One region of the Bradyrhizobium sp. SZCCHNRI20481 genome, then DNA from elsewhere that is predicted to be linked to it. Evidence: riboswitches for the same ligand, from Rfam matches in the RefSeq annotation. Region 1 holds a riboswitch; the other holds the start of a gene.
The links. A riboswitch is a leader RNA that binds a small molecule or an ion and turns the genes downstream of it on or off. The one in region 1 is predicted to bind cobalamin.
Positions count from the first base shown of each region.

Region 2: another riboswitch for cobalamin. It lies ahead of QX132_RS20150 (HupE/UreJ family protein); the one in region 1 lies ahead of QX132_RS13100 (TonB-dependent receptor plug domain-containing protein).

Region 1 covers NZ_JAUEUE010000007.1:87,767-91,165, reverse strand. Annotated here, with positions in the region: gene QX132_RS13100 (TonB-dependent receptor plug domain-containing protein) at 1-1,894, opposite strand, end outside; cobalamin riboswitch at 1,990-2,208, opposite strand; gene QX132_RS13095 (DUF2336 domain-containing protein) at 2,397-3,399, opposite strand, start outside.
Region 2 covers NZ_JAUEUE010000012.1:40,761-44,159, reverse strand. Annotated here, with positions in the region: gene QX132_RS20165 (cobyric acid synthase) at 1-229, opposite strand, end outside; gene cobO (cob(I)yrinic acid a,c-diamide adenosyltransferase) at 234-842, opposite strand; gene cobU (bifunctional adenosylcobinamide kinase/adenosylcobinamide-phosphate guanylyltransferase) at 859-1,395, opposite strand; cobalamin riboswitch at 1,431-1,624, shown strand; gene QX132_RS20150 (HupE/UreJ family protein) at 1,743-2,375, shown strand; gene QX132_RS20145 (DUF1636 domain-containing protein) at 2,379-2,774, shown strand; gene cobW (cobalamin biosynthesis protein CobW) at 2,794-3,399, shown strand, end outside.

The sequences.
Region 1 (3,399 bases):
TGGTCATGCCGTCGCGGCTGACATCGAGCCAGTCGCCGACCCGCAGCAAGGTGGCCGACAGGCTCAGCGCATCGATCGGCAGCCAGGTGGCGGTGGCGCTCCATTTCTCCTTCGGCCGGCGCAGCAACTGCTGGCCGGTAGCCGCGTCGACGGCGCGGGTGAAGGTGTAGTCCGCGCGCAGCGATATCCGATCGGTGAGCCGCGCCGTCACGAAGCTCTCGGTGCCTTCGGTGGTGGCGAGGCCGACATTGGCGTAGGAGGTGAAGGTCGCGTTGAAATTGATCAGGTTGGTGATGCTGTTGTGGAAGTAGGTCGTGCCGAAGCGGACGCGATCGTCGAACAGCGGCTGTTCGAAGCCGGCATCGTAGCCGGTGCTCTGCTCCGGCCGGAGGTTGGGATTGGCGAAGAAGTTGAACGCCGGAAAATCCTGGTGCAACTGGCTCAAGGTCGGTGCCTTGAAGCCGGTGCCGTAGCTCGCCTTCAGCTTGGTCTCGGTGACCGGCAGGATCACCGCCGGCGCGATCCGGTAGGTGCCATGGCCGCCGAACTGGTCGTTGACGTCGTTGCGCAGGCTCGCGACGACGAACCAGCGCTTCGCGAACTCGGTCTGCAGCTCGACGAAGCCGGCCTTGTTGCCGTTCTCGGCCGAAAGGTCGGTGGTCTTCAGCCGTTCGGTCTGCTGCTCCAGGCCGACGATCAGATTGTTGCGCGGGGCGAGCTCGGTCACCGCGTGCCAGTCATATTTGATGCGCTCGCCGGTCGCGACCGCGGCGACGGGATTACCGGCCGTCAGATCGGACGACCAGTTGTTCACATAGTTGACGCCGAAGTAGTTCCTGATGCGGCCGCCGAGCAGCGACCATACGGCTTCCTCGCGCGTCGCCAGTTGATGGACGGTGTGGTTGCTCTGGGCGGCGTCGGGAAAGCTGGGAAAGCCGCTGTCGCCGGTGAACAGCAGGGTGGCGTCGGTGTAGCGGACCACCGAATTGAGCGTCCAGGCCTCGTTGAGATCGACGCCGAGCTTGGACGAGGCGGTGACGTTGTCGTAGGCGTTGCCGATCGCCTTCTGCCCCGCAGGCAGCAATTGCCACGGGGTCACCGGAACGTCACCAGCGTCCAGACGCGCGACGTTGACTGCGTAGTTGACATTGTCCTGGGAGCCGCTGACGCCGGCTGACTGGTTGAAGGTCTTGAACGAGCCGCTCTCGACCGAGGCGGTCGCCCGCGCCGGTCCGTCGCCCTTGCGCGTGACCACCGAGATGACGCCGCCGATGGCATCGGAGCCGTACAGCCCGCTCTGCGGCCCGCGCAGCACCTCGAGCTGTTGGATGTCGGCGGCGAGCAGATGTGCGAAATCGAACGCGCCGTTGCCGTTGGTGACGTCGCCTGCGTCGATGCCGTCGATGATGAGCTTGGTGTGGTTGGCATTGGTGCCGCGCATGAAGACGTTGGTCTGGCCGCCCGGGCCGCCGGCCTGCACGATGTTCAATCCGGGGACCGTGCTCAGGATGTCCGGCACGGTGCGGGCCTGCTGCGCGGCGATATCCTTGTCGGTCACCACGGTGATCGCATTCGCGACGTTGGCGACCGGCGTCACAACGCCGGTCGGGCTGACGGCGACGGGGGCGCTGGCCGGCGCTGCCGGCTTTGCAGCCGGCGTCTGCCGTCGCGCGGCGTTGCGGGTTGGAGAACCGCCGGACACCGCCGGCCCTGCGGCAGCCGGCTTGCGCGGCGCGTCAACCTCGACCGGGGGCAGAAGGTCGGGGGAGGCGGATTGCTGCGCTGCTGTGGGCGAGGGGCCGAGCAGGGCGAATGACGAGAGGACGCAGAACGACGACAGAACGGCGCGACTGCGCCTGGCATGGGGAACGGGAGACACGAGGGACCTCGGCATGACGTCAGTGGCACGTCACCGCGAACGAGGTCTCACGCAGACCTTTGCAGACCTGCCTGAAAACGATGCCAATAACGCCCCGACCGGCATCCTCGCGTGTGACCACGGCTGACGGCAGGTCTCCTGGCTCGCGGGTCGTCACCTCCACGTCGCCTTCCCGGGACCGAGATTTCCCAGTGGCCTATGACGCGAGATTCGCCGCTTACAGTTGCGGGGGCAGCTGCGGCCTTCGATCACGTCTCTTGCGAGACGCATCCGGCACCGCATTCCCTTTTGAGCCCCGGTCGAGGGGCACCGTCACGATCACCGTAGGAGTGCGGGCGCACCAAAGTCAATCCGGCGCCCGGCGATCTCCTGGCGATAACGCTGGCCGGTCGGCTTGATGATGCCCGGCCGCCTGCGACAACCATAGCTGTCGTCCCTGCGTTCGCAGGGACGACAGCGGAGTATGAGGAGGCTCGCGAGTCGTTGCTGATGAGGATTGCGTCTTGTGAGCACCCGCTCACTTCTCGACCTTGTTGTGCACCATCCAGAATCGCAGCGTGCGCTGGGCGGTGTCGAGCGACAGGCGGCCGTAGTCGCGCTCGGCGAGCTTCAGGGTGTCGCTGTCGATGGCGTGCTTGATCGGCCGGTGGGTCAGGATCTTCGCCACCACCGACCAGGCCAGCCTGGCGGCACGGCAGGGGATCAGCACGATGTCGGTGCGCGGGCCCTCGAGCACCTTGGCCATCATCTCGGTCGGCACGTTGTTGAGCAGGCCGAGTGCGGCGGAAACCTCGCCGAACCGGCGGGTCTCGGCGAAGAAGGCGATGGCGGCATCGTTGAGCTCGTTCAGCCCTTTCATGCGCTTGACGGCCTCTTCGGCCAGCGTGAAGTCGCGCCCGACTAGGCCGCCGTCGCTGCGCGCAACGTCGGCGATCGCCTTGAGGATCTTCTTGATTTCCTGTTGCAACGCCGGCGGCGCCGAGGCCATTAGCTTGGCGCGCACGGCTTCGGTGGCGCGGCGCAGGAGGTCGCGCAGGTGCTTGGTGGGCAGATCGACGCGCAGCCCGATGATCTCGGACAATTCGTCGTCGTCCTCGGCATGCGCCATCATCCCGGAATAGCCGGTATCGGAGAAGCGCGCGGTCTGGTTGTTGGCGAGCTTGCGGATGACCCGGCGCTCGCCGCGGTCGACGATGATGTCGGTCACCGCCTCGGTCAGATGCGGACGGCTGGAGATCGCCATCAGGTGATCCTGGCCCTTGGTCGCCGCGACCTCGACCAGCGTATGCTCGGTCAGCCGGCTCGAGTGCATCAGCACGCTCTCGGCCACCGAGATTTCGTCGTCACGGGCGAGCTGCTGGATCAATTCGACGGGCGCGTAGTCGACCGGCGCGAGATGCTTGGAGAGCTCGGCCCGCGCGCGGGTCTCTACTCGCGAGACCAGCATGCACAGCACATTGTCGAACACCTTGATCTGGTCCTCGGTGAGGCGTTCGCCGTCATGCAGGAACAGATTGGTG
Region 2 (3,399 bases), on a different contig from region 1:
GGTTCATGTGCACGGTCGTCGGCCGCCGCGCCGCGCGCGCCTGCAGCGCCTGGGCACGGCCGATCTCGCCGCCGTCAGCGGTGACGGCGGCGTTGTTCGACATGTTCTGCGGCTTGAACGGCGCCACCTTGAGGCCGCGCAATGTCAGCGCGCGCGCGAGCCCCGCGACGATCAGCGATTTGCCGACGTCGGAGCCGGTGCCCTGGAACATGATGGCGCGCGCGCTCATGAGCTCAGTACTCGATGCCTTCCTGCGCCTTCACGCCGGCTGCGAAGTGATGCTTCACGAGGTTCATCTCGGTGACGAGATCGGCGGCCTCGATCAGCTCCGGCTTGGCGTTGCGCCCGGTGACCACCACGTGCAGATCGGGACGGCGCGCGGCGAGCGTGGCGACGATATCTGCGATATCAAGGTGATCATAGCGCAGCGCGATGTTGAGCTCGTCGAGAACGAGCAGCCGGATCGAAGGATCCGCCAGCAATTCCCGAGCCTTCGTCCAGGCGCGCTCGGCCGCGGCGACGTCGCGCGCGCGATCTTGCGTCTCCCACGTAAAGCCTTCGCCGAGCGTGTGCCACGACACCTGGTCGCCGAACCGCTCGATCGCCTTGCGCTCGCCGGTTTCCCACGCGCCCTTGCCGAACTGCACGACGCCGATGCGAAAACCGCGGCCGAGTGCGCGCAGCATCAGGCCCCAGGCCGCCGTCGATTTGCCCTTGCCCTTGCCGGTGTGAACGATCAGCAGGCCCTTCTCGACGGTCTTGGAGGCGACCTCGGCATCCTGCACCGCCTTGCGGTTCTCCATCTTCGCCTTGTGGCGTGAATCGTCGGCGCTTTCGGTCATCGGCATGTCCTTCCCGTTACTTCAATGTCAGCGGCAGGCCGGCCGCCATCAGGATCACGCGATCCGCGACGGCCGCGACGTTCTGGTTCAGCCGTCCCTGCGCATCACGGAAGGCGCGGGCAAGCGCATTGTCCGGCACGATGCCGAGTCCGACTTCGTTGGACACGGCCACGATCGGGCCACGCGCGTTCCTGAGCGCGTCGATCAACTCGGCTGATCTTGCCGCCACGTTCATGTCGGCGAGCATCACATTGCTGAGCCACAGCGTCAGGCAATCGATCAGCATCGGCGCGCTCGAATTTGCCCGTGCACGGACCAGGCCTGCAAGATCATGCGTGGTCTCCAACGTCTGCCATCCCTCGGTGCGGCGCGCTTTGTGCTGCGCGATTCGGTCCTTCATCTCATCGTCGAACGCCTGCGCGGTCGCAACATAGGTCCAAGGTGCGGGAAGGGCGGTCACGAGCGCCTCTGCATGGCGGCTCTTGCCGGAGCGCGCGCCGCCGAGCACCAGGGTGAGGCGCGGCAGGGCGGGATGCGGGCGGGCGGGGACCATGGGGGACGATTCCGATTGACGGGCTTTGGCGCGACCCGTATCTAACAGATGACGGTTCTCCGAAAGGAGAGATTTAGGGAACACGGTGCGGGTTCTTGACCCAAGGCCGTGGCTGCCCCCGCAACTGTAATCGGCGAGTGTGAGGCCAAAGCACCACTGGGAAACCGGGAAGGTGGCTTCATGCGGTGACCCGAGAGCCAGGAGACCTGCCGTCGACATTGCTGTTGGCCGACCCGTCGCGCGGGGAGTCGCGATGCTGGTTCTGATCCCGCCGGGATGGGTGGGATGCCGTCGGATGCAGCGCATCGTCCGGTCCTCTGGGGAGCCGGCAAGCGACGGAGACGGCCATGAAGTTGACCCGTACCACCACCTTTGCAGCCGCGAGCCTGGTGCTGCTCGCCGCCGATCCCGCCTTCGCGCATCACATGATGGGGGGCAAGCTGCCGCAGACGTTTGCGCAGGGCCTGCTGTCCGGCCTCGGCCATCCTGTCATCGGAATCGACCACCTGGCCGCGATCGTGGGCGCGGGCATCGTTGCAGCGCTTCTGGGCCGCGGCTTCGCGCCGGTGCTCGCCTTCACCACAGCGATGATCGCGGGCGTCGGCCTTCATGTGGCCAAGGCCAACATCCCGGCTGCCGAGCTGCTGGTCGGCCTGACCACCGTCGTGGTCGGTCTGGTGGTGGTGATGCGTGGCGGTTTCGGCGTGCTGCCCGTCGCCGGCCTGTTCGCCGTGACCGGCCTCGTCCATGGATATGCGCTGGGTGAATCGATCGTTGGGGCCGAGAACACCCCGCTCGGGGCCTATCTCGTCGGTCTGCTCGTGATCCAGACCCTCATCGCCGCCGGCGCGTTCCTCGGCACCAGGCTGCTGTCGGCGAAGGCCAAAGCGGCCGCACCGCTGGCGCTGCGGCTCGCGGGCGCTGCCATCGTGCTGGTGGGCGGCGTCGCCGCGGCGACCGCAGCCGGCGTGATCGGCTGATTGATGTCCGCATCGGAGATTGGTGAGACGACGCTGTTCGTCTGTGTCACCTGCCGCACGCAGGTGACGGAAGCTGCGCCGCCTGATCAGCCGCGGGCCGGAGCCCGTCTGCTCGCCGCGATCGAGACGTTGCCGACCGCGCAGCGCGCCGGTGTCACCGTGGTCGGCGTCGAGTGCCTGTCGAACTGCAATCGTGCGTGCACGGTTGCGGTGACGGCGCCGGGCAAATGGACCTATGTGCTCGGCGCGCTCGATCCGGATCTGCATGTTCAGGATGTGCTGACATTCGCGCAGCTGCATCAGCGCCATGACGCCGGCCTGCCGGCCTGGCGCGAGCGTCCCGAATACATCCGCAAGAACACCGTTGCGCGCGTTCCCGCGCTGTCAGCACCACGCTGAAACGAGAGATCGTATCGCCATGACGAAGTCGTTCGCCAAGACGCCTTGCACCATCGTCACCGGTTTCCTCGGCGCCGGCAAGACCACGCTGGTGCGCAACCTGATCGAGACCGCGAACGGTCGCCGGCTCGCCATCATCGTCAACGAGTTCGGCGATGTCGGCATCGACGGCGACATCCTGAAAGGCTGCGGCGTGCCGGACTGTCCGGAGGATCGCATCGTCGAGCTGTCGAACGGCTGTCTGTGCTGCACCGTTGCCGATGATTTCGTGCCCGCGCTCAGGAGCCTGCTGGATCAGAAGGAGCCGCCCGAGCATATCGTGATCGAGACCTCGGGGCTCGCGCTGCCGAAGCCGCTGGTGCAGGCCTTCAACTGGCCGGAGATCGCGACGCGCGTCACCGTCGACGGTGTGGTGGCGGTCGTCGACGGCCCGGCGGTGGTCGCGGGACGCTTCGCCGACGATCCCGAAGCGCTCGCCGCGCAGCGCGCCAGTGATGCTTCACTCGATCACGACAACCCGCTGGAGGAGGTCTACGAGGACCAGCTGCTGTGCGCCGATCTCGTTGTGATGAACAAGAGCGACCTGATGAGCGAGGAGCAGCGCAAGGATGTCGCGGCCGAGATC